One region of the Amycolatopsis sp. NBC_00348 genome, then DNA from elsewhere that is predicted to be linked to it. Evidence: riboswitches for the same ligand, from Rfam matches in the RefSeq annotation. Region 1 holds a riboswitch; the other holds the start of a gene.
What was found. Region 1 has a riboswitch for cobalamin ahead of metE (5-methyltetrahydropteroyltriglutamate--homocysteine S-methyltransferase). Riboswitches for the same ligand answer to the same signal wherever they lie in the genome.
Positions count from the first base shown of each region.

Region 2: linked by a shared signal. The riboswitch ahead of OHS58_RS15025 (prenyltransferase/squalene oxidase repeat-containing protein) and the one ahead of metE (5-methyltetrahydropteroyltriglutamate--homocysteine S-methyltransferase) in region 1 are both predicted to bind cobalamin.

Region 1 covers NZ_CP107994.1:5,147,836-5,153,693, reverse strand. Annotated here, with positions in the region: gene metE (5-methyltetrahydropteroyltriglutamate--homocysteine S-methyltransferase) at 1-2,157, opposite strand, end outside; cobalamin riboswitch at 2,257-2,450, opposite strand; gene OHS58_RS21840 (ribonucleotide-diphosphate reductase subunit beta) at 2,499-3,572, opposite strand; gene OHS58_RS21835 (ribonucleoside-diphosphate reductase subunit alpha) at 3,652-5,858, opposite strand, start outside.
Region 2 covers NZ_CP107994.1:3,545,724-3,551,581, forward strand. Annotated here, with positions in the region: gene OHS58_RS15015 (ABC transporter substrate-binding protein) at 1-354, opposite strand, end outside; gene OHS58_RS15020 (ABC transporter substrate-binding protein) at 351-1,214, opposite strand; gene OHS58_RS15025 (prenyltransferase/squalene oxidase repeat-containing protein) at 1,219-3,744, opposite strand; adenosylcobalamin (AdoCbl) riboswitch at 3,812-3,960, opposite strand; gene OHS58_RS15030 (hypothetical protein) at 4,170-5,051, shown strand; gene OHS58_RS15035 (serine hydrolase) at 5,156-5,858, shown strand, end outside.

The sequences.
Region 1 (5,858 bases):
GACCCACACCCGCGACGCCGGCACCGCGCCCGCCGCCGTGCGCAGCAGGCCGGCCACCTCGGCCGGGGACGGCACGCGCGGTGAGTGGATGTCGTACACCCCGGGCCCGACGCCGCGGCCGAAGCCGGCCGCCGTCAGGTCGGCGAGCACCTCCATCTTCGAGCGGGCCGCCTCGATGCTGGTGACGTCGGCGTCGAGCGCGTCGATCGCCGGCAGCACCTCACCGAACTCCGAGTAGCACATGTGCGTGTGGATCTGCGTCGCGTCGGCGATCCCGGACGTCGCCAGCCGGAACGACGACACCGCCCAGTCGAAGTACGGCTGGTGGTCGCGGGAACGCAGCGGCAGCAGCTCGCGCAGGGCGGGCTCGTCGACCTGGATGACCTGGATGCCCGCCGCTTCGAGGTCGTGCACCTCGTCGCGGATGGCCAGCGCGACCTGCCGGGCGGTGTCGCCCAGCGGCTGGTCGTCGCGCACGAACGACCACGCCAGGATCGTCACCGGCCCGGTCAGCATGCCCTTGACCGGCTTCGGCGTCAGGCTCTGGGCGTAGCGGGCCCACGCCACGGTCATCGGCACCGGGCGCGAGACGTCGCCGTAGAGGATCGGCGGCCGGACGCAGCGGGAGCCGTAGGACTGCACCCAGCCGTGGTCGGTCGCGGCGAACCCGGCCAGCCGCTCGGCGAAGTACTGCACCATGTCGTTGCGCTCGGGCTCCCCGTGCACCAGCACGTCGAGGCCCAGCTCCTCCTGCAGCCGGACGACCCGCTCGACCTCGGCGCGCATCGCGTCGTCGTACGCGGCGTCGTCGAGCGCGCCGGCCTTGTGCGCGGCCCGCGCCTTGCGCACTTCCACGGTCTGCGGGAACGACCCGATCGTCGTGCTCGGCAGCGGCGGCAGGTTCAGCGCCGCCTGCTGCGCCGCGGCCCGCGTGGCGTACGGCGCGCGGACGGCGTGCCCCGGGCGCAGGTCCGCGAGCCGGGCGCGCACCCGGTCGTCGGCCAGCTCGGCCGCCGACGCGCGATCGGCGACGACCCGGCGGGCCGCCGTCAGGTCGACGTCCTCGCCCGCGAGCGCCTTCCCGAGCAGGACGACTTCGTCGACCTTCTGCTTCGCGAAGGCGAGCCAGCCCTTGAGCCGCGGGTCGAGGTCCTCCCGCGAGACGTCGTAGGGGACGTGCAGCAGCGAGCACGACGTCGACACGCTGACCTTCGCCGCCGCGCCGAGCAGGGTCGCGGCCCGGCTCAGCGCCTTCTGCGGGTCGGTGCGCCAGACGTTGCGGCCGTCGACGACGCCGGCCAGGACCTCCTTGTCCCGCAACGCCCCTTCGGCCGCCACGGCGTCCACAAAGGACTCATCGGTGACCAGGTCGACGGCGAGCGCCTCGATGGGGGAGCGGGCCAGCACGCCGAGCCCGCGGCCCAGGCCGCCGAAGTAGCCCGCGACCAGCAGCTTCGGCCGCGCGGTCTCCTTGCCCAGCCGGTGGTAGGCGCGGATGAGCGCGTTCAGCTCGTCTTCGGAGCGGTCACCGGCGAACGCCGGCTCGTCGAGCTGGACCCACTCGACGCCCTCGTCGTGCAGCTGCCGCAGCAGGTCGGCGTACGCGTCGAGCAGGCCGTCGAGCAGGTCCAGCGGCCGGAACCCCTCGTCGCCCTTGCTCAGCAGCAGGAACGTCACCGGCCCGACCAGCACGGGCCGCGTCTCGATGCCCAGCGCGCGGGCTTCGCGGTACTCGTCCAAGGGCTTGGAGCCGGTGAGCGCGAACGTCGTGTCCGGGCCCAGTTCGGGGACGATGTAGTGGTAGTTCGTGTCGAACCACTTCGTCATCTCCATCGCCGGGGCGTCCTGGACGCCGCGGGCGGCCGCGAAGTAGGTGTCGAGCTTCGACAGGCCGAGCCCGGTGAAGCGCGCGGGCAGCGCGCCGAACAGCTCGGCGGTGTCGAGCACCTGGTCGTAGTGCGAGAACGTGTTGGACGGCACGGAGTCCAGCCCGGCGTCCCGCAACGCTTGCCACGTCTGAACCCGCAGCTCACGGCCGGTGGCCAGCAGCGCGGCTTCGTCGTTCTTGCCCGCCCAGTAACGCTCGAGGGCGCGTTTGAGCTCCCGGTCCGGACCGATCCGGGGGTAGCCCAGCACAGTGGTGCCGATTTCGGTCACAGCTCTCTCCTCGCGAGCTCGTTCGAGGAGTCCGGACGCGCGCGGCGGCGAGCGTTTCGGTGCGTGCCCATCCCACGAGGCCCGGACTCGCGCACGCCGTCGGCGCACGCACCACGGGCAGGTCTTCGGACTCGTGGGCGTACCGCTCGCGCCTACCGGCCGTCGCTTCCCAAGCTCGCGCTCAGTGCTTACATGACGGCTTTCGTTCCCACTCACCGCTGCGGGGCAGTCCCGGATTCACACCGGGTTCCCTGTTGCCTCGACAGAGTGTGACCTCACACACAACAAAGCTCGGCCACGCCCTGGCGAACCAGTGGCGTGGCCGAGCCTAGCCGGAGAACTCAGTCCCAGTCGAGGGCGCCGCCCGACTGGTACTCGATGACGCGCGTTTCGAAGAAGTTCTTCTCCTTCTTCAGGTCCATCGCCTCGGACATCCACGGGAACGGGTTCTCGGTCTCGCCGAAGATCGGCTGGAGGCCGATCTGCTGCGCGCGCCGGTCGGTGATGAAGTGCATGTACTGCTCGCACAGCTGCGCCGACAGGCCGAGCATCCCGCGCGGCATGGTGTCACGCGCGTACGCGACCTCCAGCTCGCACGCGTCCTTCAGCATCCCGCGCACCTCTTCCTGGAACTCTTCGGTCCACAGGTGCGGGTTCTCGATCTTGATCTGGTTGATGCAGTCGATGCCGAAGTTCAGGTGGATCGACTCGTCACGCAGGATGTACTGGTACTGCTCGGCGATGCCGACCATCTTGTTGCGGCGGCCGAGCGAGAGGATCTGCGCGAAGCCGGTGTAGAACCACATGCCCTCGAAGATCACGTAGAACGCGACGAGGTCACGCAGGAACGCCGTGTCGGCCTCCGGCGTCCCGGTCTCGAAGTCCGGGTCCTCCAGGTGCTGCGTGTACTTCAGCGCCCACGCGTCCTTGTCCGAAATGGACGGAACCTCGCGGTACATGTTGAACAGCTCGCCCTCGACCAGGCCGAGGCTCTCGCAGATGTACTGGAAGGTGTGCGTGTGCACGGCTTCCTCGAACGCCTGGCGCAGCAGGTACTGGCGGCACTCGGGGTTGGTGATCTGACGGTACACCGCGAGCACGATGTTGTTGGCCACCAAGGACTCCGCGGTCGCGAAGAAGCCGAGGTTGCGCTTCAGCATCTGCCGCTCGTCCTCGGTGAGGCCGTCGGTCGACTTCCACAGCGCGATGTCGGCCTGCATGGCGACCTCGGTCGGCATCCAGTGGTTGTTGCAGCCGGCCAGGTACTTGTCCCACGCCCACCGGTACTTCATCGGCAGCAGCTGGTTGACGTCGGCGCGCGCGTTGATCATGCGCTTGTCGTCGACGTTGATCCGGGCCGCCCCGACCTCGATCTCACCGAGGCCGGTGACGCCGGTCGTCTCCACGTTGGTCATATCGCTCACTTCGGCAGGTGGGCTCGTGAGTGGTAATGAGGGTTAGAACCCTCATTACCACTCACGAGCCGGGGCGGGCTTACTGGCAGGCTTCGCAGTCGGGGTCGTCGATGCGGCAGGCGGCACCTTCGGTGGTGACGAAGTCGACGTCCGTCTTCGGCAGCTCCTTCGGCTCCGGCTTGGCGGCCGGCGCGGTCACCAGGATCGCCGGGACGGCCGCGGCCGGCGAGGGCGCCGGGGCCGGGGTGGCCGCCGGAGCCGCCGGGGCCGCCGGGGCCGCCGCGGGAGCCGCGGTGGCGGTGGCCGTGCCGGCCGAGACGGCGTTCAGCTTGCCGTCGGTGCCGCGCAGGGTGCTCTTCTCCACGTGCGTCGCGGACTGCGCCCGCAGGTAGTACGTGGTCTTGAGGCCCTTGTGCCACGCGTAGCGGTACAGCTCGTCGAGCTTGCGGCCGCTCGGCGCCGCGATGTACAGGTTCAGCGACTGCGCCTGGTCGATCCACTTCTGGCGCACCGAACCGGCGTCGACGATCCACTTCGACTCGATCTCGAACGCCGTGGCGTACAGCGCCTTCAGGTCGTCCGGCACCCGGTCGATCTTGCCGAGGCTGCCGTCGAAGTACTTGAGGTCGCTGACCATGACCTCGTCCCACAGCCCGCGCGCCTTGAGCGAGCGGACCAGGTGCGGGTTGACGACGGTGAAGTCGCCGGACATGTTCGACTTGACGAACAGGTTCTGGAACAGCGGCTCGATCGACTGGCCGACACCCGAGATGTTGGAGATCGTCGCGGTCGGCGCGATCGCCATCACGTTGGAGTTGCGTATGCCGACGGTCTTGACGCGCTCGCGCAGCGGCGCCCAGTCGAGCGTGGTGGAGGTGTCGACGTCGAGGCCGTCACCGCGGCGGGCGTCGATGAGCAGCTGCAGCGAGTCGATCGGCAGGATGCCCTTGCTCCACAGCGATCCCTCGAACGACTGGTACTGGCCGCGCTCCTCGGCGAGGTCGGTCGAGGCCGAGATCGCGTAGTAGGAGAGGTGCTCCATGGAGACGTCGGCGAACTTCACGGCGTCGGCGGAGGCGAACGGGACGCCGATCTCGAACAGCGCGTCCTGGAAGCCCATGATGCCCAGGCCGACCGGGCGGTGGCGCAGGTTGGAGCGGCGCGCCTCCGGGATCGTGTAGAAGTTGATGTCGATCACGTTGTCCAGCATGCGGACGGCCGTGCGCACGGTCTTCTCGAGGCGCTGGGTGTCCAGGCCCTCGGGGGTGACGTGCTTGAGCAGGTTGACCGAGCCGAGGTTGCAGACCGCGACCTCTTCGCTGTTGGTGTTCAGCGTGATCTCGGTGCACAGGTTCGACGAGTGCACGACGCCGACGTGCTGCTGCGGCGAGCGCAGGTTGCACGGGTCCTTGAACGTGATCCACGGGTGGCCGGTCTCGAACAGCATGGTGAGCATCCGGCGCCACAGCTCGACCGCGCGGATCTTGCGGAACACCTTGATCTCGCCGCGCTCGGCCATCGCCTCGTACTCGGCGTAGCGCTGCGAGAACGCGTTGCCGTAGAGGTCGTGCAGGTCCGGGGTCTCGTTCGGCGAGAACAGCGTCCACTGCGCGTCGGCCTCGACGCGGCGCAGGAACTCGTCCGGCACCCAGTTGGCCGTGTTCATGTCGTGCGTGCGGCGGCGGTCGTCACCGGTGTTCTTGCGCAGGTCGAGGAACTCCTCGATGTCCACGTGCCAGGTCTCGAGGTACGCGCAGGCCGCGCCCTTGCGCTTGCCGCCCTGGTTGACCGCGACGGCGGTGTCGTTGGCGATCTTGAGGAACGGCACGACACCCTGGGACTGGCCGTTGGTGCCCTTGATGTGCGCGCCGAGGCCGCGGACCGGGGTCCAGTCGTTGCCGAGGCCGCCCGAGTACTTCGCCAGCAGCGCGTTGTTCTTGTACGCCTGGAAGATCGAGTCCAGGTCGTCGTCCACCGTGGTGAGGAAGCAGGACGACAGCTGCGCGCGGGTGGTGCCCGAGTTGAACAGCGTCGGCGTCGAGGCCATGAAGTGGAACGTCGAGAGCAGCTCGTAGAACTCGATCGCGCGGGCTTCGCGGTCGTCCTCGCGGATCGCGAGGCCCATCGCGACGCGCATGAAGAACGCCTGCGGCAGCTCGAAACGGACGCCGTTGTGGTGCTGGAAGTACCGGTCGTACAGCGTCTGCAGGCCGAGGAAGCCGAAGTCGAGGTCACGCTTGGCCTCGATCGCCGCGGTGATCTTGTCCAGGTCGAAGGAGAGCAGCT
Region 2 (5,858 bases), 1.6 Mb from region 1:
CGGCGTGTCGACGCAGGTCTCCTTGTAGTGCTCGTTGCCCTTGACCGGGATCTCCTCGACCGCGGACGGCCGGTTCTCGATCCGGCAGATGAACGCCTCACCCCACCGCTGCACCCCGGCGACCTGGAAACCCGCGTTCTTCAGCGCGTCCAAGCCGGTGCCACGGCCGGTCTGCGGGTCGCAGCGCACGATCGTCGTGCCGCCCAGCTGCTGGAAGTCGAGCACGACGGTGACCCCGGCGCCGTCGGCGCAGAACCCGGGATGCCCCTTGCCCTGGTCGACGGCGCGCGCGACGCCCGGGGCGAGGGCGGCCGTCAGCACCGCGACGGCCGCACCCGCGAAGATCCGCCTCACTGCACCGTCAGGGTCGCCGTCGAGTACACCGTGCCGCCGGTGCCGACCGCCTTGACCGTGTACGTGTAGGTGCCCTTGGCCGTCGGCGTGATCGTCTTCGTCCCGCCCGGCACGGCCAGCGACCCGGACCAGGCGCCGCCGCCGGTGGCCGGGGCGACCGACTGGGCGGTGAGCGTCGTGGAGTTGGTGGACGTCCAGGTCAGGGTGGTGCTCTGCCCCAGGGTGATCTTGTGGTCGAGGTCGTCGGCCGACAGGCTCACGGTCGGGTTGCTCGCGTTGACGGCCGGGTTGAGCGGGGTCACCCGCGGCACCGGGTTCGAGCCGGCGGACCGGTTGAGGGAGAACGACCAGCCTTCGAAACCACCGGGGACGACGTTGCGGTTGAGCGCGCCGTAGCTGCTGTAGGTCCAGGTCGAGGTGGCGCCGGTGGCGGTCCAGTACGACCAGTACGCGGCGCCCGGCGGCGTCCGCACGCAGGCTTCCTTGTAGGTCGGGTTGCCCGAGACCGGGATCGACTCGGTCGCCGAGGGCCGGCCCTCCAGCCGGCACACGAACCCGAGCCCCCACTGCGCGACACCGGCGACGGCGATCCCCGCGTCCTGCAGGGCCTGGATGCCGGTCCGGTCCGTGCCGGGAGCGGCGTTCGGCGAGCAGCGGGTGATCGTCGGCGCGGCGGTGCCGCCGTTGCCGTTGAGCTCCTGGAAGTCGACGACGACGGTGACGCCGCTCAGCGCGTCGTTGCCGGTGCAGATCCCGGCGTAGCCCTTGGCCGGGTCGACCGCCGACGCCGGTGTCGCCGACGACACGACGAGCCCGGCCATGACGGCGAGACCGGCCAGCAGCGAAGGAAGACGTCTCATGGTGTTACCCCCTGGTGCGTGGTGTGCGGGTGATCAGGTGGCGCAGGCCGGCGGCCAGCGCGAAGGCGAGGACGAGCGCGGCACCGGACAGGCGGAAGGCCAGCCAGAGCGCCGGACTCCCGAGGGCGGCCGGCGCCGCGACGACACCGCCGTGGCCACCCGCGGCGGCGAGCGGCTCGGCCAGCGGCAACCGGACCGCCGTCGTGAGCGGCGAGCCGTCCGCGTCGAGCCAGGTCCGCCCGGCGATCCCGGTCGCCGCGGCGATGCTCGCGCCCGGGTCGCTCGGCCCGCCCGGGCTCTTCGGGAACCCGCCGTCGGCCAGCACGAGCGCGCCGAGGGCCTGCGCGGCCTTGCTCGCGTCGAGCCCGGCGGAGCTGAACCCGCCGGCGACGGCCGCCGTGAGCACGGGATCGGGCTGCCCGTCCGCCGCGGCGATCGTGCCGTCGGGTCCGGTGCGGGTGGTCAGCGCCGCGGCGGCGGACTCGAGGGCCTGCCGGTGTTCGGGCGTCCAGCCGGCCGGTGCGACGTTGCCCGGCGCCCGGCCGTCGCGCGGGACGGCGTTCAGCGCCTCGACCGCGGCGGCCGTCGCGGTGAGATCGCCGGTGGCGCACGGCTTTCCGGTCAAGACGGCCGGGAAGAGCCCGTCCGCACACTGGTGGGCGATGAGCGCGCCGACCGGCGCTTCGGCGGGATCGGCGCCCGCCGTGGTCGCCAGCGTGGCCCAGGCGTGCCGCCGCAGGGTGCCGGTGGTGTCGGCGAACTCGCCGGTGTCGGTGAACTCGCCGGACGCGGTCCGCAGCGCGGCGAGGTCGGTGCGCAGCTGCCCGACGGCCTCCGCGTCCGCGCCGGATTCCGGGAACCGGGCGACGATCTGCAGCTTGGCCAGGGGTTCGGCGTAGGCGGCCTGGCCTTGCTCGTAGGGCGCGCCGTGGGCGTAGGCCCGGATCGAGTCCGGGCTCAGCAGGAACCGTGACGCCCGGGCGGCGGCGTCCGGCTGCTGCCCGAGGGTGTGCAGGGCGAGCACGAGATCCGCCGTCAGGTCGTAGTCGACGAAGGTCTTGCCGTCCTGGGCGACCTCGACGTGGTCGCCGTCGACGAGCCGGCTCGCGAGGTAGCCGCCCAGCCGGTCGGCCGGGGTCGGGCCGGTCACCGGCGCCGGGGCATCGACGGGGACGACCACGGTGCCGCGCGGCGAACCGGGCCGCACCGCCGGGGTGCCGGCCTTCGGGCTCACCGGCGGCTTCACGGCGTGATCCCCCGTCGGCGCGGGCTTTTCGCCGGGCGGCGGTGGCGGCGGACCGGGCGGGCTGCAGCCGGGGTCCGGCTGCCTCTGCGCTCCGGCGTGGCCGAGGGTGAGGTCGTGGAACCCGACCTGGGACAGGCCGAGCGCGGCCTGCGCGCTCGCGCGGATCCAGGTGTCGAGCCCGCCGATCCCGGTGGTGCGCGCGGCTCGGTACTCGGCCGGGGTGTAGGCGATGGCGCCGAGCTGATCCCCGAGCGGGGTGCCCGCGTCGGCCGCGGTCGCTTCGGCGGACTTGAGGAACGCGGTCCCCGAGGCCATCGCGGCGTCCGCGCACCCGGCGTCGGCGAGCGCCTGCACGATCAGGCCGGTGCTGTTGGTGTTGGGCGCTTCGGTGCCGACGCCGCCGCCCCAGCCGCCACTCGCGGTCTGGTGGGCCTTCAGCCACCGCACGGCCTTGGTGATGGGCGCGTCGAGGTTCGCCGCGCCGGCGTCGCGGGCGGCGAGCATCGCGGAGAGTGCGATACCGGTGGCGTCGCCGTCCGGCGTCGACTGGTCGAACGGTTTGCCCTCGTCACACGTCGAGATCCGGTGGCCGTCCGGTGTCACCTGGTCGCCGGTCTCGGTGGTGGGGATGAGGCCGAAGAAGATCCGGAAGAAGCCGTCCGAGCACTGCTGTTTCAGCATCGTGTCGATCACGAGCCGATCGGTGAGGCCGGCGCCCGCCAGCCCGATCACGGCCAGGGCCTGGCCGAACACGTTGGCGTTGTTGCTGACGAAGTCCTTGAAGTCGGGGTTCTTCGAGTAGTCGCTGACGCGGCCCTTGTCGACGCCCGAGCGCGCGATCGTGCCGAGGGTCTCGGCGACCATGTCGTGCCCGCCGAAGGACCTCGGGTCCCGCCCGGCGATTTCCGCGGCGACCAGCACCTTCGCCGCGGCGCCACCGGTGATGATCGCGTCGTAACCCTGGCCGGGGACGAGGCCGTCCCACGTGTAGTAGTCGGTGGCGTGGTGGTCGTCGTCGAGGTACTTCACGATGGGCGCGGCCAGCGCGCCGTCGCCGGAGGCGTACATCGCGAAGAGCGTGTCGATCATCAGGCCGTGGTCGGGCAGCGCGCCACCGAGCGGGTTCTGCAGGGTGCCGTCGGGCGCGAGCTGCGCGGCGAGCCACTTCGACGTCGGCTTCGAGGCCGCGAGATCGCCGGCGAAGGCCGGGGTCACCGAGCCGACGGTGAACACGACGACGGCGGACACCCAGGCCGCGATGGGCCTGAACCGCTTGCCGGCCACGTGATCCTTCCTCTCCCCAGACGCCGGCGCGACACACACAGGGAGAGACCGGCCCCCACGGGAGGCCGGGCGTCCACCCACTGCTGGCGCGACAGCGGTTCGACAAACACCTGCCCGAGGCGGTAATCCGACTCGTCACCCCAAGGTGACCCACGGTTGCGCGACAGTGCCGGACTTCGACCGGCTTCCCCTGCCACGGGCAGAAAACATGAAGTTGTACTGACTGAGCGAGCCGACACTAACACCTGGTCAGCCGAACGGGAACGGCAGAACTCACGTCGCCTTCACCACACCGGGACGCGCGCGGCCGTCCGGACAATCTCGAAGACAACTGCAACAGAACGCGGGGCAGGTGGCCTCTTGAGAGGTGTGCGGTGCTTGAGCGCGCTGCACGTCCAGCTCGACGAAGGCAAGGAGACCGTGCCATGACCGACCTCGACGAGGTGCGCCGCGCGTCGGACGCCCAGGAGCCGCCGGCGTCCGATCCCGACGCCATGGTGACCGTCGCCGGCCGCCGGATCCGGCGGCGCCACACGACCAGCGTCGCCGCGGTGACGCTCGCGGTGGCCGCCGTCGGCGCGGGGGTCTTCTGGGCGCAGGACCGCGGTACCGCCGCGGTGCCACCGGCCACGCTCGCGAGCCCGCCGTCCGCCACGGTGACCCAGCCGCCGGCCGCCGGGAAGGTGCCCCCGGCCGCGCCGGCGATCAGCCTCGAGGACAGTTCCTGGGACCTGCTGTTCTGGGCGGTCCAGCCGCATTTCGCCGGCCTGCACTACGCGCAGGATCACCGGTACGCGTTCGAGATCGACGTCCGGGACGGCACCGCGCCCCACAGCGCACTGGCCACGAAACCCTCGGCGGCGGACCAGATCCCGCACCCGCAGTCGGTCATGTGGCAGGACGGACCGAACCGCTGGATCCGGGTGACGACCACAAAACCCGTGACAGCCCCGGAAATGCTGGCCCTGCTGGGGAAGATCCACGCCACGCCACCGGTGATCGCGTCGCCGCTCAAGTCGCTGCACGTCCCCGACGGGCAGCAGGTCGGCACGTTCACCAGCGAACCCGAAACCAACACCCTGGTGCTCTGCCCCGCCTCCGAGGTCGGGAAGACCCCGCTCGACCCCCGATGCTTCTCCCTGACGGTGTCGCTGACCAACAGAGCCGCGGACAGCAGCTTTCCGCAGGACCCGCTGCCCGTGCACCAGCACCGGAAGCTCGGGACCTACACCCTCGAAATCGACAGTTCGCGCGCCAACGAACAGGCCGCGCTGGCGTTGCTGAACTCCGTTCAGCTCAATCGCTGAGAATCAGCGTTACTACCGGATTCTGATTTTCCGCATTCCCGAAAGCGCACTCGAATTGCCGTGATTTCGCGGCATCGATCCATGACCCAGGCGAGGGAGTTTCGATGCGTAATTCCGCGCTCGTCGTCGTCCTGGTCGGTGTCATCCTCGGCGCGCTCGCCGCGGCGGTCTGCGTTCGTTCCGCGAACGTGCCCGCCGCGGCGGGCACGTCACCGGCGCCGGACGTCCCGCCGTCGTTCCCGAGGACGCGGGCGGCCACGCCGGTTCCGGAGGCGGCCGAGGTGGCGGTCGACGTCCGGGGCGAATGGTCCTGGGCGTTGCGCGAGACGGCCACCGGCACCGTGGTCGGTGCCGGAACCCTGCGCAACACGACCGAATCCATGATCAAGAGCTGGCTCGCGGTCGACTACCTGGCCTCGCGGGAGTCGCGGATCTCGGCCGGGGACGAGGATCGGGTGACCCGGATGATCCGGTCCGGCGACGATCGTGCCGCGCAGACGCTCTACCTCCGGCTCGGTGGCGACGATTCGATCGCCCGGATGATCCGCACCTGCGGCCTGCACGACACGACGATCCACCCGAACTGGTGGTCCAAGACCGCGATGCCGGCGACCGAGGCGACCCTGCTCGGCCGGTGCGTGGCCCGCGGTCCGGGCTTGAGCCCGCGGTGGCGGGCCAAGCTGCTGGATCTCATGCGGTCGGCCGACCCCGCGACCGCGTTCGGCATCCCGGAGGCCCCGGCCCTGGCGGGCCTGCACCCGGCCGTCGAGAACGGCTGGACCCGCCACGGCACCTGGTGGACGGTGA